One region of the Haloleucobacter albus genome, then DNA from elsewhere that is predicted to be linked to it. Evidence: predicted binding sites of a transcription regulator. Region 1 holds the regulator's gene; each other region holds the start of a gene.

The links. Region 1 encodes LexA, which represses DNA repair genes until DNA is damaged. Its sites were predicted from a motif close to TGTTCNNNNTGTGTTCNG; they were not measured.
Region 2: a site for LexA is predicted at 1,877-1,894, ahead of ACT6QH_RS05080 (PA0069 family radical SAM protein). Genes of this name have one in related genera too.
Region 3: a site for LexA is predicted at 4,204-4,221, ahead of uvrA (excinuclease ABC subunit UvrA). Genes of this name have one in related genera too.
Region 4: a site for LexA is predicted at 2,404-2,421, ahead of ACT6QH_RS10980 (YifB family Mg chelatase-like AAA ATPase). Genes of this name have one in related genera too.

Annotation. Positions count from the first base shown of each region.
Region 1 covers NZ_JBQWAS010000020.1:29,811-35,917, forward strand. Annotated here, with positions in the region: gene ACT6QH_RS04190 (ComEC/Rec2 family competence protein) at 137-2,410, shown strand; gene lexA (transcriptional repressor LexA) at 2,432-3,145, opposite strand; gene ACT6QH_RS04200 (molybdopterin molybdotransferase MoeA) at 3,288-4,493, opposite strand; gene moaC (cyclic pyranopterin monophosphate synthase MoaC) at 4,534-5,016, opposite strand; gene trpC (indole-3-glycerol phosphate synthase TrpC) at 5,083-5,874, opposite strand; gene trpD (anthranilate phosphoribosyltransferase) at 5,871-6,107, opposite strand, start outside.
Region 2 covers NZ_JBQWAS010000021.1:128,836-134,942, reverse strand. Annotated here, with positions in the region: gene ACT6QH_RS05090 (proton-translocating transhydrogenase family protein) at 1-343, opposite strand, end outside; gene ACT6QH_RS05085 (Re/Si-specific NAD(P)(+) transhydrogenase subunit alpha) at 340-1,491, opposite strand; gene ACT6QH_RS05080 (PA0069 family radical SAM protein) at 1,917-3,113, shown strand; gene ACT6QH_RS05075 (LysR family transcriptional regulator) at 3,131-4,054, opposite strand; gene ACT6QH_RS05070 (pirin family protein) at 4,183-4,878, shown strand; gene ACT6QH_RS05065 (acid phosphatase) at 5,258-6,107, opposite strand, start outside.
Region 3 covers NZ_JBQWAS010000012.1:47,065-53,171, forward strand. Annotated here, with positions in the region: gene ACT6QH_RS01250 (NAD(P)H-dependent flavin oxidoreductase) at 1-478, opposite strand, end outside; gene gyrA (DNA gyrase subunit A) at 550-3,291, opposite strand; gene ssb (single-stranded DNA-binding protein) at 3,434-3,979, opposite strand; gene uvrA (excinuclease ABC subunit UvrA) at 4,410-6,107, shown strand, end outside.
Region 4 covers NZ_JBQWAS010000028.1:216,805-222,911, forward strand. Annotated here, with positions in the region: gene gshB (glutathione synthase) at 1-500, shown strand, start outside; gene ACT6QH_RS10965 (PepSY domain-containing protein) at 632-1,138, shown strand; gene ACT6QH_RS10970 (polyhydroxyalkanoic acid system family protein) at 1,213-1,524, shown strand; gene ACT6QH_RS10975 (class I SAM-dependent methyltransferase) at 1,531-2,325, opposite strand; gene ACT6QH_RS10980 (YifB family Mg chelatase-like AAA ATPase) at 2,481-4,013, shown strand; gene ACT6QH_RS10985 (hypothetical protein) at 4,105-4,716, opposite strand; gene olsB (l-ornithine N(alpha)-acyltransferase) at 5,258-6,107, shown strand, end outside.

The sequences.
Region 1 (6,107 bases):
TGGCGCAAACGCGACTGGCACATCATGTGCGCCCGTGTAGCATAGGCAGCAGGCACAAGAAACCGGAAGGCGGGCAGGTGGGAGCAGTAGGGGCATATGAAATGAGGGGTGCACAGAAGGGCGTGAGCCCTGATGTATGGCTTTATTGGGTTTGCTCTTGACTTCTGCTTCCGTGAAACAGGAGTGCGAAAAGGCTGCTCGCCATTCTGGCCATAACGTGCTGCATCAGAAAATAGCAAATATTATCAAAATATTGGTTGAGCGAATCCATCTGGATCTGCGCTCAGAGGTGGATTCCGGGCGTCTCATTCTCTGGCTCCCTGTTTTTCTGGCGCTTGGCATTCTGCTCTACTTTGGCGCTGCGCATGAGCCTTCTCTGGCGGCAGTCTGCTTGTTGGCTGGGGGACTGGGGCTGGCCTCATTTTTTGCACGCAGAAATCCTGTTGCTTTTGCCATTTTGCTGCTCTGCTCCTGTGTGGCATCCGGCTTTGCGCTGGCGACAAGCCGGACCGCCTGGGTAAGCCACTACGCCATGTCCCAGCCTCCAGATTTCCCCTTGCGCCTGCAAGGTTTTGTCGAAAAATTGGAGAGGCGCACAAAGAGTGATCGCATCGTACTGCGCCTCACATCCCGCACAGTACCAGGTTTGCATAAGGTGCCCGAACGTGTGCGCCTGACTTTGCGCAAGGGCGTAGCCCCTCCTGTCGGCGCTCATATTGAACAGCTCGTGCGGCTCATGCCTCCTTTGCAGCCTGCCATGCCAGGTGCCCAAGATTTTGGCCGAGGACTTTGGTTCGATGGGATTGGGGGTATCGGCTATGGGTTGGGCTCTCCGGTCATCATGAGCGGGGGTTCCGCTGAGCGTGCGCCTTTTTCTGTGCACGTGGCCGCCGCTATTCAATCTGTTCGGATTGCTCTGGCTGATCGGATTCAGGGAAGCTTGAACGGAACGCCTGCCGCAATTGCTGTGGCGCTTGTAACCGGGGACAGGGCCGCTATTCCTCCGCAGATTGAGGAAAGCATGAGAATATCAGGTCTCACACATATACTTTCCATCTCAGGCCTGCACATGGCCATGGTCGCCGGCACATTGTTTGCTCTGGTACGAGGCGGTTTGGCGTTGTTCCCAAGTCTGGCATTAGGCTGGCCGATCAAGTCCGTTGCGGCACTCGTGGCGCTTGCGGGTGGGGCCTTCTACCTGGCATTGTCGGGAAATGAGGTGCCGGCACAGCGGTCCTTCATCATGACGGGGCTTGTCTTGATCGGCGTGATCGCTGGACGACAGGCGCTGACATTACGAACCGTTGCGGTTGCCTTTTTCTGTGTATTGGTGCTGACGCCGGAAGCCTTGCTTGAACCCGGCACGCAAATGTCCTTTTCAGCCACTTTAGCCTTGGTGGCCGGTTATCAGTGGCTGCGTCCCTATCTCTCATATCCTCGCCCGGAAGGGTGGGGGGCGCAGATCATCTGGTTCATGCTGGCCTTTATGGGCGGCCTTGCAATCACATCCATTCTTGCAGGGGTGGCGACAGCTCCTTATGGGGCCTTCCATTTTCAGCGCGCATCGACTTATGGTCTGCTCTCCAATCTGGCTGCGATGCCCGCTGTTTCTCTGTTGGTCATGCCCTTCGGATTGATTGGCGTGCTGCTCATTCCTTTTGGCTGGGATTCTATCGCCTGGCCCGTCATGGGGTTTGGCATCGAAGTTATGATTGCCGTTTCTGAGTGGTGCGCGAATTTGCCGGGAGCAGATATCCCTGTTACATGGATCAATACAGCCAATTTGTTGCTGATAACACTGGCTCTTCTGCTGCTCTCAATACCTCAGGGGCTGCTGAAGTTGTGTGCTTTGCCGTTTTTGTGTGTAGCTGTATTTGCTACAACCTCACCAGAGCACCCGGACATCCTGATTGCCCCGAATACACACACGATTGCGGTGCGAGGAGAAGATGGAAAACTTTCCATTCTGAATGCGCCGCGCGCTCGCATGTTTGCAGAGCAATGGCTGAACCGTGAGGGTGACAGACGCGCTCTTGATGATCCGGCACTGGCCTCGTCATTTTCTTGCGATCACCTTGGTTGCGTCGCCACACTAAAAGATAGAGGTGTATTGGCTGTTTCACACAATCCAGTCAGCTTGGAAGCCGACTGCCTGCTCGCCTCTATTGTGGTGACGGAGCACATGCCTCCAGGGGATTGCCCTGCGCGGGTTATCACTGCGCAGAATCTGGAACAGACAGGTACACTCGCTCTGTATCATGATGCTGAGACAGGGTGGCGTGAGCGGGCCAGTCGTTCCATGTCACAAAGCCGCCCATGGCAACCCTACCATGCATTGCCACCCACCACTGTTCTTCCCTTCGTGGAAAGTGAAGTGGATATTTTAAGTGCAGAGCTTTGGGTGCCATAGAAATGATGAGGGGGCTCATCATCAATAACGTCGCATCAAGCCGACAAGTCGTCCTTGTATCTGTACGCGGTCTGGTCCGAAGATACGGGTTTCATAAGCCGGATTTGCAGCCTCAAGAGCAATTGAGGCCCCTTTCTTGCGCAAACGCTTCAGAGTCGCTTCCTCATCATCAATCAGTGCGACGATAATATCTCCGGTATCCGCCGTCTGGCATTTGCGGATCAGAACCGTATCTCCATCCAGAATGCCAGCCTCAATCATGCTGTCACCGCGCACTTCCAGAGCATAATGCTCACCAGAGCCCAGCATTTCAGGCGGGACATGGAGGGTGTTGCTACGGTTCTGGATTGCAGAAATTGGGGTGCCGGCAGCAATCCGCCCCATAAGCGGCACGGCAACGCCTTCAGGAGATGCCTCTTCAGCATTCTCTGATGGTGGGCGGACACGGCCAAGATTGCCCTCAATGACAGAAGGGGAGAAGCCGCGTGCCGGCGAGCGCCCTGCGAGGCTCGGCGTCACAGTTTCCGGCAGCCGAACAACCTCAAGTGCGCGCGCACGGTTGGGCAGGCGGCGAATGAAACCTCTCTCTTCCAAAGCCGTAATGAGACGGTGAATGCCGGATTTGGAGCGCAGATCCAGCGCATCCTTCATTTCATCAAAAGAAGGTGGCACACCTGTTTCCGTCACGCGTTCATGTATGAAGCGCAGCAATTCATACTGCTTGCGTGTCAGCATCTTCGGCCCCCGCTCTAGTGGCTGGAGCATGAACATATGCTGATCATATGAATCTCCAGCCATGAGTTAGCGAAACAAATCGGGAACAAGACTTATCTGTTCCAGATTTGTTTCGCAAGGGTGAAGATGGGGTTAAAGGCACCTAATCGCTGAAAGGGAGAATCTCGCAGCTATCACCAGCCTGTGCCGCGCAAGCATGGGGCGGTCGCACCAGAAGACAGTTTGATGTGGCCAGAAGGCTTAGCATGGCGCTGTCTTGCGTGCTGGCCGGTGTGACCTGGAGGGCGCCATCCGCATCGGCCCTGAAAGTGGCACGCATGAAATCGCGGCGCGGGCCATTGGGCGGCATGTCTACGGCAAGGCGGGCAACAGTGGTTTCTGGTCCTGTTGTCTCTTCGCCCTGCATGGCCCTCAGAAGTGGCGCCATGAACAAGATGGAGCAGACATGAGAGGAGACCGGGTTGCCGGGCAAACCCAGGCACAAGACTTGGCCGCGGCTACCAAACATCAGGGGCTTTCCGGGTTTCAAAGCCAGTTTGTGCAGATGCAGTTCCACGCCTTCCGCACGCATGGCCGGGGCGACAAGATCATGCTCTCCAACAGATGCGCCGCCGGAAGAGATGAAAAGATCGAAACCTCCCCCTGTACCGTGAGAAACGGCCGCTCGAATCTGCTCCATATCATCAGGCACGATGCCGAGATCGGTGACATCCGCCCCGAGTTTATGTGCGAGCGCGGCCAAGCCGAAAGCATTGGATACAACAATTTCGGCATCTGAGCCGCGCCCTTTTCCGGGCAAAACCAATTCATCACCTGTCTGCAACAGGGCGACCCGGGGGCGTCGCGTGACCGGGACCGTGGCATGGTCCATCGCTGCGGCGAGCATGATATCCCGCGCGGTCAATCTGCGTCCGGCCCTTAAACCCGGCATGCCGGCTTGAAAGTCAGCCCCCATCTTGCGCACATTCTGGCCGCTTTGGCGAAAGCTATTGATTGTGACGCAACGATCAATCCGATGGGTATCTTCCTGAATGACGACACTGTCCGCCCCGGCAGGCATGACGCCTCCGGTGAAAATGCGGACAGCTTCTCCAGTCTTCAGAATACCTTCAAAAGGGCGCCCGGCAGCAGATTCGCCAATAATCTGCAAATCCACGGGGGAAAGAGAGACGTCTTCCGCACGGACTGCATAGCCATCCATGGCAGACATGTCCGCAGGGGGTTGCGAACGGCGCGCAGGAAGGTCTTCGGCCAGAACACGCCCCGCAGCCAAACCAACGGGTACTTGCTCGGCTTCCAAGAGCCGAGCGGAAGACAGGATCAGCTTCAGGGCGTCCTCGACGCTCATCAATGCCACGGTGAAGCCTCCCTTATTGTTGGAGATGGGTTCAGGGGCGTTCTGCCTGCCAATCGCCGCTTTTGCCGCCGGTTTTTTCGAGTAACCGAATGCCTTCGATTCTCATGGCCCGGTCGGCAGCCTTGGCCATGTCGTAGATGGTCAGGCAGGCAATGGAAACAGCCGTAAGGGCTTCCATTTCCACGCCGGTCTGACCTGAAGTCTTGACGCATGCTGTCACCACAAGCCCTGGCAGGCTGTCATCTTCCGTTAAATCCAGGTCAATTCTGGAGAGCATGAGGGGATGGCAAAGCGGGATAAGCTCATGTGTGCGCTTGGCTCCCATGATGCCCGCAATGCGCGCCACCCCCAACACATCGCCCTTTTTGGCATTCCCACTGCGAATAAGGGCCAATGTCTCCGGTGCCATAATCACGCACCCTTCAGCTACGGCTTCGCGGGAGGTGACTGCCTTCTCAGAGACATCCACCATATGTGCCGCACCCTGCGCATCAAGATGTGTCAGCTCGACCATGGATTGAAGACCGAATGAAAAGAGGAAGCTTAAGGCAGCATATTTCTGCCAGAGTGGTGAGAAAGATCAGGCGGCCAGAAGCTGGGATGTCGCAGAAGCCACATCTTCCTGACGCATCAGGCTTTCTCCCACCAGAATGGTGCCGATTCCAACCTTTGCCAGCCTTTGCACATCCTGTGCGGTGAAAATACCGCTCTCACCAATCACGATGCGATCTTCCGGCACACGCGGAGCGAGGCGCTCACTATTGGCCAGATCCGTATGGAATGTTCGCAAATCACGATTGTTTATGCCAATCAAACGGCAGGGTAGGGCAAGCGCGCGATCCAGTTCAGCTTCATCATGGACCTCGACAATTGCATCCATCTCATGGGCGGCTGCCGCCTGCGCGAGATCAAGCGCCAGTGCGTCATCTACACCAGCCATGATGATGAGAATGCAATCTGCCCCCCAGGACCGGGCTTCGGCGACCTGATAGGTATCGTACATGAAATCCTTGCGCAGAACAGGCAGGTTCACAGCCGCGCGGGCGGCGCGCAGATATTCGGGGGAGCCCTGAAAGGAGGGGGTATCAGTCAGGATCGAAAGGCAGGTCGCTCCGCCGCGCTGATAGGCCCGAGCCAGGCTTGGAGGGTCGAAATCCTCACGGATCAGTCCTTTTGAGGGGCTGGCCTTCTTGATCTCGGCAATCAGGGCCGTGTGCCCATCCTTGAGAGTTTTCTCAATGGCTCCGGCAAAGGGGCGCACCCGCGGCGCAGCCTTAACGGCAGCATCAATCTCGGCCCACGGATGAGCAATCTTGGCTGCGGCGATTTCCTCGCGCTTATAGGCTTCGATCCGTGTGAGAATGTTGCTCATTGCCCTGCCTCCGGGGAATATTTGGTGGAGACCTCGACCAGTTTTTCAAGCTTCGCCAGCGCAGCCCCATCATCCAGACTAGCCTGGGCGAGGAGAACGCCTTCCCGAAGATCTTCGGCCTTTGCGGCCACCACCAGCGCCGCCGCAGCATTGAATACGGCGACATCACGATATGCGTTCTTTTCCCCTTCCAGCACGGCGCGCAGGGCGCGGGCATTATGGGCAGCGTCCCC
Region 2 (6,107 bases), on a different contig from region 1:
GGCCGGTGTCCACAATGGTCGGCACGCCGACGGCGAGCAGCGCGCCCACCACGATCACGGAGGAGATGGCGTTGGTCACGCTCATCAGCGGCGTATGCAGGGCGGGCGTCACCGACCACACCACATAGTAACCCACGAACACCGCCAGCACGAAAATCGCGAGACGGAAGACGAAGGGGTCGATCGCGCCGCCGGTGGCGGCATGGGCCGCCGCACCAAGGGCGGAAGCCGCCTGATCGGCATAGGCCTGCGCGGCATCAGCGGCCTGGCGGGCCACCTCGGCCGCCACACGCGCCTGTTCTGCGGCATGTTGCGCCGCGGGATTGGCAGAAGCAGGGGTCATTGAGCAGCTCCCTCAGTCTTCGGAGCGAAATTCGGGTGCACGACAGCGCCGTCACGGGTGAGGAGTGTGGCCTTCACCAGCTCGTCGTCCCATTTGACGGCGAGGGCCTTGGCGTCCTTGTCCACCATGGTTTCGAAGAAGTTGTAGAGATTCTTCGCATAGAGCGGCGAGGCAGAGGCGGCGAGGCGGCCGGGCACATTGAGATGGCCGACAATCTTCACGCCGTTGATATCCACCACTTCACCAGGCAATGCGCCTTCCACATTGCCGCCACGCTCCACCGCGAGATCCACGATGATGGAGCCGGGACGCATGGAGGCCACCATCTCCGCCGTCACCAGGCGCGGCGCGGGCCGGCCGGGAATGAGGGCGGTGGTGATGACGATGTCCTGCTTCTTGATGTGGTCGGCCACCAAAGCGGCCTGCTTGGCCTGATATTCGGCGGACATCGGCTTGGCATAGCCGGTGGCGCTTTCGGCCTGCTTGAACTCTTCATCTTCCACAGCGATGAACTTTGCGCCCAGAGAGGCGACCTGTTCCTTCGCGGCCGGGCGCACGTCCGTCGCGGTGACGATCGCGCCCAGTCTGCGGGCGGTGGCGATGGCCTGAAGGCCGGCAACGCCAGCGCCCATCACGAAGACACGTCCGGCGGGCACGGTGCCGGCGGCGGTCATCATCTGGGGCAAAGCGCGTCCGAACTCTGCGGAGGCGTCGATCACGGCGCGATAGCCGGCAAGATTGGCCTGCGAGGACAGAACGTCCATCACCTGCGCACGGGTGATGCGGGGCATCAGCTCCATGGCGAAGGCGCTGACGCCGACCTTGGCCATGGCTTCCAGCGCGGCTTCATGGCCATGCGGGTCCATGATGGCCAGAACCAGCATGCCGGGCGCATACAACGAAAGTTCGGCTTCCGTTGGACGGCGAACTTTGAGTACCACGTCCGCGCCCGAGAGCGCTTCGCTCGCCGAAGCGGCGATGGTGGCGCCCACAGCGCTGTAATCGGAATCAAGGATGCCGGATTGAACACCTGCGCCAGTCTCTACGGCAATATCGGCGCCAAGGCCGATCAGGCGCTTTACGGTATCCGGAGTTGCGCCGACTCGCGGTTCGCCGAGGTCCGTCTCGGCGGGGACAGCGATTTTCATCTGGGTTGTCTCCAGTGCTCCAGAACCCTTCTGGCGGAGGCTCCTCAGGCAAAGCTGCGGAGCGCCCGGCCCTGAGGGTCAGAGGAGGCAGAACGATTCGTTGTCGGAAAGGGCGGCTCCGGTGCTGCTGCATCCGCGAACGGAAGATACGGCCAGCCGGTGTGTGAAGACCTTGCGGGCCGCGGCAAAACGGCGCGTGCGTTTTCGTGCCAGAGAGGCGCAAACCCGCCCGGCACAGCCTTGTTCAATGATCGCAGTTGCGTTCATTTTCTCCCCCATACGTCATGCCCTCCCTTTTGGGCATAGCTGACCACCCGAAATCTGGCAACAGCAGAGCGGTGCTTTGAGTTTGCACCGCACCCTGTATCATGGGTTGCAATCTATTTGTTCTTGTTTTGTTCGTTTTAGGGTGATAGGCAGGATGGATGATTGCTCATCCTCACTCCGGTCTTTCCCATCCGCCCCCCGGCGGGCCTGCCAGCCCGGCCATGCCCGGTGGCATACCGGAAGAACAGGGGGCTGGGTGTGCGCAAACGCCTTGTGGGGTGGCGGTTTCGCCGGAGCGTCGGCGTGGGCGGGGGGCGGTTTCCAATGTCGCTGGCCGATTTGAGCCCACGACCCATGAGGCTTTTGACGATGGTTGGCAGAGCCTTGAGGATCTGCCGCCCTTCCGAACCGAGGTGGGGGAGGAGCGGGCACGATCCATCATCACCCGCAATACATCCCCGGATGTGGGGTTTGATCGCTCCATCAACCCCTATCGCGGCTGTGAACATGGCTGCATCTATTGTTACGCCCGGCCAAGCCATGCCTGGCAGGGGCTTTCCGCCGGGCTGGATTTCGAGACCCGTCTGTTCATCAAGCCGGATGCGCCGGAGCTGTTGCGGCGGGAGCTTTCCAGCCCGCGCTACAAGCCGAAGGTGATCGCCCTTGGTTCCAACACTGATTGTTACCAGCCGATTGAACGCCAGTATGAGTTGACGCGCCGTATTCTGGAGGTGCTGGCGGAATTCGGGCATCCGGTGGGTCTTGTCACCAAATCCGGCCTGGTGGAGCGTGATATTGATATTCTCGCCCCCATGGCGGAAAAGGGGTTGGTGAAGGTGGCCATCTCCATGACCACGCTGGACCCGAAACTCTCGCGGCTGATGGAGCCGCGCGCCGCCAGTCCGCAGCGTCGGCTTGCGGCCATGCGTCGGCTTTCAGCGGCGGGTATTCGCGTGGTGGTGCTGACGGCACCTTTGATCCCGGCCCTCAACGATATGGAAATCGAGCGCATTCTGGAGGCTGCCAAAGAGGCTGGCGCGCGCGAGGCCGGTTATGTCACGCTGCGCCTGCCGCTGGAGGTGGCGGATCTGTTTCGCGAATGGCTGGTGGCGCATTTTCCAGACAAGGCCCGCCATGTGCTCTCGCTGGTGCGGCAGATGCAGGGCGGGCGCGATTATGACCCCACCTTCGGCAAGCGCATGCGCGGGGAAGGCCCTTATGCCTGGACCATCGGCCGGAGATTCGAGATCGCCGCCCGGCGGCTGGGCTTGCAGGGGCGAGGGTTGAAATTGACCACTGAGCTTTTCCATCGCCCATCTGGCCAGCCGGGGGAACAGTTGTCCCTGTTTGATTGAGAACCTGCCTCAAGCATTCAGAGATCCGGCAAGGTGGGGGGTACCTCCCGGCCCAGTGTGGCGAACTGTTCCAGCAACCATCCCGCGCCGGGGCCGGGTGGGGTATCGCGCCGCCAGATGCCGAAGAAGCGATAGGTGCCGGCAGGCTGATCCGGCATATGCAGGCGGCGCAATGTGCCAGCCACCAGATCCGGCTGCACAAGAGGCAGGGGCATGTTGCCCCAACCGATGCCCTGCCGCAGCAGGGCGTGTTTCGCGCCCAGATCTGCCAGCCGCCATGTGCGCGGGCTGAGCACGGCGAAATCGCGCCCCTCGGTAAAGCGGGAGCGGTCCGTCAGCACCAGTTGCACATGGTCGCGCGCGGCGCCCGGCGCAATAGGGTCCATCCGTGCCAGAGGATGATCCGGTGCGGCCACCGGAGCCATGATGACAGAACCGGCAGCCACTCGTTCAAGCTCATCCACCCCACCCGCCAGCGGGCCCGAAATGCCGATAGCGGCTTGTCCATCCAGCACCATGGCGTTGACTGCGCCCAGCGCCTCCACATGCAGGCGCAACGCCACCGTGGGGCAGGCGCGGGCAAAGCCGCGCAGCACCCGGCCCAGAGTTTCGGCGGGAAGCATCACATCTACGGCGAGGTCCACCTCTGCCTCCATGCCATCCAGCAAACCCTTCACGCGGGCGCGCAGCCCATCCATGCCCTGTGTGATGGCGCGCGCCTCCGCCAGCACCGCGCGGCCAGCCGGGGTGAGGCGCGGCTTGCGGGTGCCTTCACGCTCGAACAGGGTGAGGCCAAGCTGCATCTCCAGATTGGCGATGGCATAGCTGACGGCCGATACAGCCCTGTGCATCTGCCGGGCCGCTCCGGCAAAGCTGCCTGCCTCCACTACGGCCAGAAAGGTGCGCAATTGCTCGAAGGTGGGCGTGCCTGGGGTGGACATAACTTTTCTATTTTCCTGAATAATACAGGTAAAATTATCCATCTATCATTAAAAGCAGGCAAGCCCCATCTTCACGCCAGACAGGACGCACCGGTTCAGGCGCGTCGCACAAGATCAGGAGACGGGTGATGATCGAACTGCGCCCTTTCAGCCGTATCGGCAGCGCACACCATGGCTGGCTGGATGCCAGGCATCATTTCAGCTTCGCCAGTTATTTCGATCCCAACCGCATGCACTGGGGCAATCTGCGGGTGTGGAATGATGACTGGATCGCCCCCCATACCGGCTTTCCACCCCACCCGCATCGCGACATGGAAATTATCACCTATGTGCGCGAGGGGGCGATCAGCCATGAGGATAGCCTGGGCAATCAGGGCCGCACGGCGGCGGGCGATGTGCAGGTCATGTCGGCCGGCACGGGCATTGTGCACGCCGAATACAACAAGGAAGACGTGCCCACGCGCCTGTTTCAGATCTGGATTTTGCCGACCAGGCAGGGCGATGAGCCCGGCTGGGGCACCAAGCCCTTCCCGAAGGGGGATCGCTCCGGCCGTTTCGTGGTGCTGGCCTCGGGCTATGATGATGCTGAAGCCCTGCCTATTCGCACCGAGGCGCGGGTGCTGGGTGCAACGCTGAAGGCTGGCGAGAGTGTAACCTATCCTTTGGGGGCGGCGCGCAAGGGGTATCTGGTCGCCGCCACAGGTGAGATCGAGGTGGATGGCGTAAAGGCCGCCGCCCGTGATGGCGTGGCTATTGCGGATCTGGAACAGTTCACTGTCAAGGCTTTGGCCGACAGCGAACTGGTGCTGGTGGATACGCTCTGAAACAGGCCGGGCACCGGTCTTGGTTGCCAGACAAAAAACGCCCGCACATGGCTGGAGCTGTGTGCGGGCAGAGCTGGTTGGGGCTGGTTCTGGGCCGATATGACTGACGAGCCCGTGTGGGGAGCGACTTTGAGGGGGCCACCAGTTTTCACCCGGACCCTTTCAACCCACGCTCCCGCGAGGGGAGCGACGGCTGGCCCCTTAAGCCTCTGGAGCATCTGAGGCAAGGGCCCTTCATGTGCGCATATCAAGTCCGGGCCGATGCGGCGCGGTGGGGCATATCGGTTGCCTCTCTCCAACATGCTGGAAGACAATAGAAAATCTCTGAAGGCATCAATTTGCGGAGGCGGGTCTGCTTGTGGTTCGCGATGGGGGCGGTTCACAGCGCACCGGGAATGCCACGGGCCAAAGTTCTGGCTTCGGCCTCGCAGTTCGGGGGTGGGCTGAGGTCGTGCTGACGCAGGGCATCCAGCTCGGCGCGGGAGAGGCGGAGATCTTCGCGGAAATCGGCTTCGGCATGAAGGCGGGCTACCGTGGCTGAAGCCATGACCCGGCCTTGCAGCACATCCGTTTGCCAGTGGGCATTGCAGATCATGCGGCTTTCGCCATAAGCGCGGCCACGCGCCAGCAGGGCGTCGGTCCTTTCCGGAGCCAGTTCCGTCAGGACCAGTGCCAGCGCCCAGCCCGTGGCGGCATGGCCGGAGGGATAGGAACCCTCCGCGCGAATATGCTCGTCACGCTCCGGCGTACAGGTGGTTTCATCAAGGGCCACGAACGGGCGGGCGAAGCGATATTTCTTCTTTGCGGCCTCAGTGGAGCGGGAGGCATCGCGCTGGGTGCGATAGAGCAACTGGTAGAGGCGGGGCGTGCGCGTGGCATCCACCCGCACGCCAAGGGCGCAGGCGAAGGCATCCATGGGTCCGCCATCTTGCAGATTGGCATCGCGCGCCGCCAGCGCCCAGCGGTCTGAACCACGCAGGGCCTGTGCGCGCTGGTGCATCTGTGCATTCTGGCGGGCGGCGGGAGAGCTTTCCACAGGCGGGGGCGGCAGAAGAAGGGCGCTGTTCGGCAGCTCCCCCTTCTTCAGGTAGCCTTCCGGCAGGCCGGATGCGCGCAGAGGCACATCGGCGCGTGGCTCGGCAGCCATGACGTCGGCAGCCATGGCGAAGGTGAGAAGTACAAAGGGCAGAAGGGCTGGCCGCCGATGTGGCAAGGCCGCGCGCAAGAAC
Region 3 (6,107 bases), on a different contig from region 1:
CCTCCACACAGGTTGCGCTGGCTATCAGAAACGTCCCCGCCGCCTTGAACCGCGCAATCTGCTCAGCTTTTGGCAAGCCGAAATGAAAACTCACAATGGCCGGACGCTCCTCCTCGAGCATATCCGCCATGGCATCATCTTCAACAAAGCTGCGATAGATCTCGTTCAGCTCCACAGGAGGCTCAGCACCGAAGACCTGAAACCGGGGCGCAAGCGCCTCAAGCCACCGGGCTTCCCGTGCAGCATCTCGTTCCGCAGGCGCATGGCAGAACAGGTTTACATTGAAAGGCTTATCCGTTCCGCTCTTCATCTCCCGGATCAGCTTGCGGCCAGCTTCAGCATTCACCGCTCCCAGAGCGATAGAGCCAAGCCCGCCCGCCTTCATGACCTCAAGAGCAAGGGCCGGCGTGGACGTGCCAGCCATCGGAGCCTGAATGACAGGGCAGCGCATACCCAGACGCTTCAGAAAAGTCGTCATGAAATCACTCCCCATCAGCAAGCCATGCACCAAGACGCGCGACGTTTTACGAGATCAGGCCCTCGCGCAGATTACGCTTCCGGCGCACCTTCAGAGGCCCCGGCATCATCACCGGCGTCCTCATCCTCACCACCAGCTTCTTCGCTGATATGCTCCACCGATACCACCCGCTCACCCTCAGCGGTATCGAACACGATCACCCCCTGGCTCGCACGGCCAACAATACGGATGCCGTCAATCGGGCAGCGGATCAGTTGCCCACCATCCGTCACAAGCATGATCTGGTCGTGCTCTTCAACCGGGAATGAGGCCACCAGCGGTCCGTTCCGATCATTCACGGCCATGGCGGTGATGCCCTTACCCCCACGCCCGGTGACACGATACTCATACGAAGACGAGCGCTTGCCATAGCCATTTTCGGAAACGGTGAGGATGAACTGTTCCGCCTCGCTCATCTCCACATAACGGTCCTGCCCCAGATGGCTGCCGCCTGTCACATCCTCATCGGCATCCATCTCCACGGCATCCGCAGTTTCACCCTGCAAGGCACGGCGCATCTTGATATAGGCCATGCGTTCGTCAGCCGTGGCCTCCACATGGCGGATGATAGCCATGGAGATCAGGCGGTCATCATCATCCAGCCGAATGCCGCGCACACCCATGCTGTCACGCCCCTTGAAGAGACGAACATCCGTGGCCTGGAAGCGAATGCAGGCCCCCTTTGCCGTGGTCAGCAGCACATCATCATTTTCATGACACAGCGCCACATCGGCAATAGCCTCGCCCGCATTGAGCTTCATGGCGATCTTGCCGTTCCGGTTCACCTGCGCGAAATCGGACAGCGAATTGCGCCGCACCGTGCCGGATGTGGACGCAAACATGATCTGCGCGGCTTCATCCTCTTCCCCCTTCTCAGGCAGAAGCACGACGGATGTAATGTGCTCATCCTGCGCCAGCGGCAGAATGTTCACCAGCGCCTTGCCCCGCGCCTGAGGCGCGGCCAGCGGCAGACGCCACACCTTCAGCTTGTACACCTGCCCCTTGGAGGAAAAGAACAGAACCGGCGCATGGGTGGAAGCCACGAACAGCCTCGTGACGAAATCCTCGTCGCGCGTCTGCATGGCCGAGCGCCCCTTGCCGCCGCGCCGTTGCGCCCGATACGTGGATAAGGGCACACGCTTGACATAACCAGCGTGAGAAACGGTCACCACCATTTCCTCACGCTGGATCAAATCCTCGTCATCCAGATCGCCGAAGCCTTCGACAATTTCCGTACGACGCGGGGAGCCAAACTCATCACGAATGGACAGAAGCTCATCGCGGATAATGCCGCGCATACGCGGACGGCTGGCCAGAATGTCAAGATAATCAGCAATCTCAACGGCCAGCTTTTCCAGCTCATCGGCGATTTCATCACGGCCAAGAGCTGTCAGGCGCTGGAGGCGCAGTTCCAGAATGGCGCGCGCCTGCTCCAGAGACAGGCGATAGGTGCCATCTTCGCGCAACATATGTCGCGGATCAGCAATCAATGCGATCAGCGGAGCCATGTCCCGCGCCGGCCAATCGCGTGACATCAAAGCCTCGCGGGCGCTAGCTGGATCCGGCGCCGTGCGGATGAGGTGGATCACCTCATCAATATTGGCCACTGCGATGGCCAGCCCCACCAACACGTGCGCCCTGTCGCGCGCCTTGCGCAGCAGATATTTCGTCCGCCGGCTGACCACTTCCTCACGGAAGGCGATGAAGGCCGTCAGCACATCATGCAGATTGAGGAGACCAGGCTTGCCCCCGGAGAGGGCAACCATATTCACGCCGAATGAGGTTTGCAGCAGAGTCTGGCGGTAAAGATTGTTCAGCACGACATCTGCCTGAGCGTCGCGCTTGATTTCGATCACCACCCGCATGCCATCGCGATCGCTCTCGTCGCGGATCTCAGAAATGCCCTCAATGCGTTTATCCCGCACCAGCTCGGCAATTTTCTCGATCATCGTCGCCTTATTCACCTGATAGGGAATTTCGGTGACGATCAGGGCTTCACGATCCTTGCGGATATTTTCGATGGCCACACGGGCCCGCATGAGGACGGAGCCCCGGCCGGTCATGTAGGCCTGCCGAATGCCGGTGCGCCCCAGAATGAGGCCGCCGGTGGGAAAATCCGGGCCGGGGAGATGATCCAGCAGCGCTTCCGGCTCCAAGGTCGGATCATCCAGCAGCGCTACGGTTGCATCCACCACCTCGCCGAGATTATGCGGCGGAATATTTGTCGCCATACCCACGGCAATGCCGCCAGCGCCATTTACCAGAAGGTTCGGCACCTTGGCGGGAAGAACGGATGGCTCCCGTTCAGAATTATCGTAGTTGTCCTGAAAATCGACGGTCTCCTTATCGAGATCGTCGAGCAGGGCATTGGTCACTTTCTCAAGGCGCACCTCGGTATAGCGCATGGCCGCAGCCTGATCGCCATCCACCGAACCGAAATTGCCCTGACCATCCACCAGCGGTACGCGCATGGCGAATGTCTGCGCCATGCGCACCAAGGCATCATAAACCGACTGATCGCCATGGGGGTGATATTTACCAATCACATCACCGACCACGCGGGCCGACTTGCGATAGGACTTGTTCCACTCATACCCATTCTCGTGCATGGAGAACAGGATGCGGCGATGCACCGGCTTGAGACCATCACGCACATCCGGCAGGGCGCGCGCGACGATCACGCTCATGGCATAATCGAGGTAGGAGCGTGACAGCTCCTCCGTAATGGAAACAGGCCGGATATCAAAAGACGGATTGCCGCCGGAACCCGGCATCTCGGATTCAGCCAAGAGTCAGCACTCACCTAATATCGAAGTTGCGATCTATTAGCCGATTCATGCGCACAAAGCCATGTGAGCCGCAAGACGGGTGCAAGAACGGCGCACAGAGCGAACCATCGCCCTGTGCCTTTCGCAATCAGAACGGAATTTCATCGTCCAGATCATTCACCGGGCGACCGCCGCCAGAGCTGCCACCCGAACTTCCGCCACCACGACGGCCGCCGCCGCCATATCCGCCACCAGAACCACCTTCAGAGAAGCCCCCGCCCATCGAGCCGGAAGAGCCGAAATCGGAGCCCCCGCCATAATCATCACCGCCGCCTTCACCGCCACCACGGCTATCCAGCAGGGTCAATTCGCCACGATAAGGGCGCAGCACAACCTCGGTCGTATATTGCTCCCGGCCATCACGCTCGAACTTGCGGGTTTCGAGCTGTCCTTCGATATAAACCTTGGAACCCTTGCGCAAAGACCGCTCGGCCCGACCAATCATGTTTTCATTGAAGACCACCACACGATGCCATTCCGTGCGGTCACGCCACTCCCCGGTGGCCTTATCCTTCCAGCTTTCAGACGTGGCGACACTGAGATTGCACACACGCCCACCATTCTGAAAACTGCGAACCTCCGGGTCACGACCCAGATTGCCGATCAGGATCACCTTATTGACGCTGCCGGCCATGGGCGGGCCTCCATTCATTTTTCGGTTTCAAGCGGGTCAGCACCCTAGCGGGCCCACCACAGCACGCGAGAGGCAAAGCGCGTTATCCACCGCAAAGCCTGCGCACAAGGCGACACCCCTCCAGCCCCGACTATATGTTTCCATTTCGTTCTAATTGGAGCAACAGCATCATGCAAGCGGCGCGCATCATCAAAAGCATGGTTTTTTGACTCGCACAAGGCTGAAGTTCGCCATATGTTCTCGCCATACTCGCCCACGCCAGTTGAGTCTCTCACCATGCTTTCCACCCCGACATGCAGCCCCGCCCCTTGAAATTTTCACAACCCCTCCCTCATTAGAGTGAAGTGGCAGCAGCCGCTCTTCAGCATCTTTTCACGCGCGTCGGACAGGCCAGCCTGCCCCGGTTCATGCGGCCGCCATTGAGATTTTCATGCCGGATCACGATACGCCCTCACGGAATTTGCCCCTGCCCGCATCCTCCAGCAAGCGAGATGCGCGCACCCTCTCCATTCGTGGCGCGCGCGAGCACAATCTGAAGAATGTGGATCTTGAGGTTCCGCGCGACAGCCTGGTGGTGTTTACCGGCCTTTCCGGCTCAGGCAAAAGCTCTCTCGCCTTCGACACCATCTATGCCGAAGGTCAGAGACGTTATGTCGAAAGCCTTTCGGCCTATGCCCGCCAGTTTCTGGAAATGATGCAGAAGCCGGATGTAGACCAGATTGACGGCCTCTCCCCGGCCATCTCCATTGAGCAGAAGACCACTTCCAAGAACCCGCGCTCCACCGTCGGTACGGTGACGGAAATCTACGATTACATGCGCCTGCTCTGGGCCCGTGTAGGTGTGCCCTATTCACCCGCAACCGGCCTGCCAATTGAAAGCCAGACCGTATCCCAGATGGTGGATCGGGTTCTGGCCCTGCCAGAGGGCACCCGCCTGTATCTGCTGGCCCCCGTGGTGCGTGGCCGCAAGGGCGAGTATCGCAAGGAACTGGCCGAATGGATGAAAAAAGGCTTCCAGCGCGTCAAGATTGACGGAGCTTTCCATGAAATTGCCGACGCCCCGGCGCTGGACAAAAAATTCAAGCATGACATTGATGTGGTGGTAGACCGCATCGTTGTACGGCCGGACCTGACCCAACGCCTCGCGGACAGCTTTGAAACAGCTCTGGCGCTGGCTGATGGCATTGCCGTCACCGAGTTTGCCAATGAAACAGATGAAAAGGGCGCTCCGCGTCGCCTTGTCTTTTCAGAGAAATTCGCCTGCCCGGTTTCCGGCTTCACCATTGCGGAGATCGAACCGCGCCTGTTCTCCTTCAATAATCCGTTCGGTGCCTGCCCGGCCTGTGACGGGCTGGGCGTGGAACAGACCATAGATCCAGATCTTGTTGTGCCGGACAGGATGCGCACCTTGCGACAGGGCGCGATTGCACCCTGGGCGAAATCCACCTCACCCTATTACGGGCAAACGCTGGATGCGCTGGCGAAGCATTATGATTTCAAACTGAATGTGCCCTGGTGCGACCTGCCGGAACAGGCGCGTGACGTGTTGCTTTATGGCTCGGGCAAAGAGAAGATCCTCTTTGCCTATCACGACGGCGCGCGCGCCTATGAAACCGAGAAGACCTTTGAAGGCGTCGTGCGCAATCTTGACCGGCGCTGGAGGGAAACGGAGAGCGATTGGGCGCGGGAGGAAATCTCTAAATATTTCTCCACCGTGCCCTGCAAGGCTTGCGGCGGGTTCCGCCTGAAGCCGGAGGCGCTCGCCGTCAAGATCAACGGTTTCCATATTGGGGAAGCAGGTGCGCTCTCCGTCAGAAATGCCGCCCGCTGGTTCGAGGATCTTCCCCAGCATCTGAGCGACAAGCATAACGAGATTGCGACCCGCATTCTCAAGGAGATCCGCGAGCGACTGGTCTTTCTGCTGGATGTGGGGCTGGAATATCTGACACTGGCGCGCGCCTCCGGCACACTTTCCGGTGGCGAAAGCCAACGCATCCGCCTCGCCTCACAAATCGGCTCCGGTCTGACGGGCGTGCTCTATGTGCTGGACGAGCCCTCCATCGGCCTGCATCAGCGCGACAATACACGCCTGCTGGAAACACTGAAGCATCTGCGAGATCTCGGCAAT
Region 4 (6,107 bases), on a different contig from region 1:
CCTTCCGGGCCGAGTTCGGCGATGTGGTGATGAAGCCGCTTTATGGCAATGGCGGCGCGGCGGTGTTCCGGCTCACCGCAGATGACCTCAATTTCGGCTCGCTCTATGACCTGTTCGCCACCACCTTCCGCGAACAATGGGTGGTGCAGCGCTTTTTGCCGGAGGTAAAGCATGGCGACAAACGCATCATTCTGGTGGATGGCGAGGCCGCCGGCGCGGTGAACCGTGTACCCGGCGAGGGCGATTTGCGCTCCAACATGGTGCGCGGCGGGGCGGCCCACCCCACCGACCTCACCGATCGGGAAAAGGAAATCTGCGCCCGCATCGGCCCGGCCCTGCGCGAGATGGGGCAGATTTTCGTCGGGATTGATGTGATTGACGGCTATCTCACAGAGATCAATGTCACCTCTCCCACGGGGCTGCGCGCCATCAAGCGCCTGGGCGGCCCCGATATTGCCGCGCAGATCTGGGATCGTATCGAGGACAAGCGCCGCAGTTGAAACTGCGGTGATTGAAACCGGCGGCGCGGCCCTTTCGAGACCGCGCCGCCGCCCCCATATCTTCCGGGTCTGCCTGCTTTCGCGCCCGTCGTGAGACGGAAGGTGACCCACTGAAGCTGAGGAGCCGCACCGTGAACATTTCTGCGATCCACCCCCGCCGCACCTTCTGCATGGCTCTGGCACTTTCGGCGGCATTGTGCGCGCCGGCGCTGGCCCAGCCCGCCATGGCACCCGCAGAAAAAGCCGCAGGAGAGGTTCAGAACTGGCGCTCCCTGTCCGACATCGCCACCCATCTCGCAGAAAACGGTTTTCGCGTTCTGGAGATCGAAGTGGAGCGTGACCGCTATGAGGCAGAGCTGGTGGATCGCGACGGCAATATTCTGGATGTCCGGGTAAATCCTACCACCGGCGAACTGCTCCGCAGCCGCACCAAGGGCCGCGCCAACCAGCCCGCTGATCCAAAATGGAAAACCGTGGCGCAGATTGCCGGCCAGCTGGAAAAGCAGGGCTATATCGTCCGCAAGGTGGAAACCGAGCAGAATGGTTATGAGGTGGAGCTGACAGACCGCACTGGCCGCCATCTGGACGCGAAGGTAAACCCCGAGACTGGCGACATCACCCGCTCCAAGCCGGACTGATCCCGCATCCCTCTCCCGGCGGGCCGTGAACATGGCGGCCCGCCCTTCCCGTTCCGCATATCTACGGTTCCGAAATGGCCAGCCCTTTCAAGGTTTCCCTCCCTCACCGCCTCGGACAGGCGGAAGCCACCCGGCGCATTCAGACCGGACTTTCCACCGTGCGCGCCCGCTTCGGCAGCTACATCACCATTGCCGAGGAACAGTGGGACGCTTCCCATCTGGATTTCCGCATTATCGCTCTGGGCAAAACCGCAACCGGCACACTGGATGTGACGGAAGACACCATACATCTGAGCATGGAACTGCCCACACTGCTCAACATGCTGGCCCGCAAGGCCGAGCCCATGTTGCGCAAGGAAGGCCAGTTGATGCTGGAGAAAAAATAAGGCCGGCTAGACCGCCCGCAGTTCAAGGCTGAGCGTATCCACGGTGAAGGTGCCATCAGGCTGGATCGCGAAATGGCGCACCACCTCATCACTGGCCGCCTGTTGCAGAGCGCGTATGGCCTCCACATGAAGGGCCGGCGTGCGGATGCGCGCCACCCAGCTTGAAAATTCCAGCGTCAGACGGCGCGGCGTCACCGACTTGATCTGGAAGCTGGCGTTCTGTGCGTGTCTTTCCCATTCCGTACGGCTGTAATCACGGGCATGGGAGGGGTCTCGCAGCAATTCCACGGCTTGCAAGAAAGTGTCTGCCACGGCCATTTCCGGTGCAACTACATCCATGAAAATGGCCGCACCACCGCACCTGAGCACCCGTCTGGCCTCTCGCAGGCCCGCAGCCACATCGCGCCAGTGATGGGCGCTGTAGCGCGAGGCCAGCATGTCGAAGGACTCATCGGCAAAAGGCAGGGCTTCGGCCACACCCTGTTGCGTGGACACATGGCCCAGCCCGCGCCGGAGAGCTTCCGAGGCAACGGCTTGCAGCATCTGCATTGACAGATCATAAGCCACCACGCTCCCCGCATGAGGCGCAGCCGCAAAACTGACATGGCCGCCGCCGCACCCCAGATCCAGAAAACGGACCGGGCGCATCTGCTCCAGAAGAATGCCGAGCGCTTCCAGATCCTCCCCCTTCGCATGCACGGCGCTGGCCACATAGGCTTGCGCCTGCGGGCCGAACTGCCGCTCCACAAGATAGTGCAAAGCCTGGGCGGCAGAGGGAGAATCAGAAGATGCACCACCCATTTCAGCACTCCTCTTGCTGATGCGGCATGAATAGACTTCTTTGGGTGTACGCTCCGCTCTCTGCGGTCGCAACTATTTTGTTCACAATTCGTTCTTGCCTGAACACAACCAATGCGCTACCTGAGGAAACGGTTTCGCAAGAACGGGGTCGGGTGGTGATCCAGCGTATCGCGACGGTGGCGTTTGAAGGGGTGGAGGCGCGCCCCGTGGATGTGCAGGTGCATGTGGCCTCCGGCCTGCCTGCCTTCACCATTGTGGGCCTGCCGGACAAGGCCGTGAGCGAGGCGCGCGAGCGGGTGCGCGCGGCGCTTTCCGCATCAGGTCTGGCGCTGCCCGCCAAACGCATCACCATCAACCTTGCCCCGGCGGATCTGCCGAAGGAAGGCTCTCATTATGATCTGCCCATCGCTTTGGGGCTGATGGCCGCGATTGAGGCCATTCCCGGCGAAACGCTGGGCGGGTTCACCGTTTTGGGAGAGCTGGGGCTGGATGGGTCCATCGCACCCGTCACCGGTGCGTTGCCGGCGGCCATAGGAGCCAATGCGCGCGGCCATGGGCTGATCTGCCCGGCAGGCTGCGGCGCGGAAGCGGCATGGGCGAGCCCGGATATGGACATTCTCGCCCCGGCCACGCTGCTGGAACTGGTCAATCATCTCACGGATCGACAGGCTCTCACGCGCCCCAGCCCACAGACCCACCCCGAAAATGCCGCCCTGCCCGACCTGCGGGATGTGAGAGGGCAGGAAACCGCGAAGCGCGCGCTGGAGGTGGCCGCGGCCGGTGGGCACAATCTGCTCATGGTGGGGCCACCGGGATCAGGCAAATCCATGCTCGCGCAGCGCCTGCCCTCCATTCTGCCACCTCTGTCCCCGGCAGAAATGCTCTCTGTTTCCATGGTCTCCTCGGTAGCCGGGGCTATCCGCGATGGCGCACTGGTAAGCCAGCGCCCCTTCCGCGCACCGCATCATTCCGCCAGCATGGCGGCCATGGTAGGAGGCGGCGCACGTGCCCGGCCGGGCGAAGCCTCGCTGGCCCATTACGGCGTGCTGTTTCTCGATGAATTGCCCGAATTTTCGCCTCAGGTTCTGGATTCGCTGCGCCAACCGCTGGAAACGGGCGAGGTTCTGATCTCGCGCGCCAATCACCGGGTCAGCTATCCGGCGCGGTTTCAGCTTGTTGCGGCCATGAACCCCTGCCGCTGTGGACGAGCGGGCGAGCCCGGCTTCACATGCAAGCGCGGCGCACGCTGCGCAGAGGATTATCAGGCCCGCCTCTCCGGCCCCTTTCTGGATCGCATCGACATTCATCTGGATGTACCGGCCGTCAGCGCGGCCGATCTCGTGCGGCCCGCCCCCTCCGAAGGCTCCAGAGACGTGGCGGCGCGTGTGGCGGCAGCGCGCCATGTGCAGGCAGAGCGCTATGCTGCTCTGGGCCGGCCGGATGTGCGCACCAATGCCGAAGCCTCCGGCCCACTGCTGGAAGAGGCCGCCCGGCTGGAAAACAGTGGGGCCAGTTTACTGCGCGATGCCGCCGACACCATGCAGCTGACAGCGCGCGGCTATCATCGTGTGCTGAAGGTGGCGCGAACTCTGGCGGATCTTTCCGGTGCGGACGGTGTGGGGCGCGTCCATCTCGCCGAAGCCCTAGCCTATCGCCCCGCTGCGGAACGCTCACGCGCGGCAGCCTGAAAAATGCGGCGCAATCTCTCAGGCCCAACAATCGGCCCCACGCCACAACTGGCATGGGGCCACAACAGACAAGATCTTCTGCAACCCCGCATCACGGCGTGGTGATGGAAAGACCTTCCATATAGCTGATCTGCGCCAGATCACCCGGATCCATGGTCTTGAGAATCTGCAAAACCTTGGCGTCAAACACGCGCATGGTGCGCACCTGACCATCCGGCCCTTCAAACGTGATGGAGCCCGTCTCCGGCTCAATACCGATGAAAGGGGTCGTCAACGTCACGCTCAGCAGGCCATAGCCTTCAGGCAGGCCCGGCAGTCCATCATTCACCACCGTCTGATTCATCACCTCACCCGGCTTGCCGCTCTGCGCCTTGGCAATATTCGTCACCACTGCCGGCAGCAGACGCACAGTCAACTTTTCACTGTTCTGCAAGGCGGCAAGATCCGCCACACCCGGCGGCACCACGATTTCCCAGCGCTTGCCATCAGCACTTTCAAACACCGCCTCGCGGGTTTCAAGATTGGCGGAAACAAAGCGCGCCGGATAGGTCAGCACCTTCACCGCGCCAATATCACCGAAAATCACCACATCCGTCTCGGCCGGAGATGGCATGGTCTGGGCCAAGGCCCCCTGCACAGCCCCCAGCCCGGCCAAGGCGGCCACGCAACCCGCAATCAGAAGCTTCTGCGCTTTGTTCATCATGTCCCCCAATCGGCAAGCTGGACCTGCCTGGATGGCAATCTGTCGAAGCACTTGCCGGCAGATAAACTGCATGCTCCTGAAGAGCCTGACAACAAAAGATGAGTTGCCGGCAAAGCACACAGACTGTTCAAGCGCCCCGTCATGGGCGGACATCACCTAGGGGCATTGTCACAATGGCGTATGAAAACTATGGTGTTTGATAGGTTCATGTCGGCAAGAGCGGGCTCTTCCCGCATCGTGCCGTTCCGTAGGGCGATGCTTTGAAGCGACGCCGCAGACGGCCAGAAAGAATGCGGAAAAACCAGCAAGGTTGGGGCGGTGTGGAGATGGCAGGGATCTTCCATAGCAGCGGGGAAGGGATCGTTGCATGAAAGGCTTCGATCACATGCCTTCCAGCCCGGAGGGCGCATATGGCGCACCACCCATGCAGACTCATCCCGCTCCTGTGCCCTCTTCAAGGTCACACCTCAATGGCAGGCATGAGAATGCTGCCCGCCAACCCTTGCTGAACACTGCCGCCCCGCTGGAGGATGCGCGCACCATGTCTCCCTTTCGCAATGATGCCGCCCTCGCCTATGCTTATGAACCGCCCGTGCTCGTGCAGCCCGCATTGAGCGCACCGCGCAAGCTGGTGGAAGATCTGCGAGCTTATTCCGGCATTCGTCATCGCGCCGCCCTGCCATCTCACGAGGAATCTCTGGTTCTCGGGCGGATCGGGCCGCTTGAGGTGCGTCTGGCCCGCAGTGCCCGTGATGTGCGCCGCGCGCAGAAACTGCGCTATCAGGTTTTCTATGAGGAAATGTCAGCCCAGCCGGATGCAACCGCCCGCCTGACCCGGCGCGACATGGATAGCTTCGACGCCATTTGCGAACATCTTCTCGTGCTGGATTATGACGCCGGCAAAATGGTTCTGGGCCGCCAGCGTCCAAAGGTGGTCGGCACCTATCGCCTGTTGCGGCAGGATATGGCCATGCGCCATGGCGGTTTCTACACCCAGAGCGAATTTGACGTGAACAGCGTCATCGCCACCCACCCGCATGTGCGGTTTCTGGAACTGGGCCGCTCCTGCGTGCTGAAATCCCACCGCAACAAACGCACGGTGGAACTGCTGTGGCACGGCATTTGGACCTATGTGCTGCGCAACAAGATCGAGGCCATGTTCGGTTGCGCCAGCCTTGAAGGTACAGACCCGGACGCCTTGGCCCTGCCCCTTTCCTTCCTCCACCACAATGCTCTGGCACCGGAAGAATGGCGCGCCCGCGCGGTGGATAATCGCTATGTGGACATGAACCGCATGCCGAAGGACCAGATTTCTCCCAAGGCAGCCTTCCTGAAACTGCCACCCATGGTGAAGGGCTATCTGCGGCTGGGCGGCCATGTGGGCGATGGCG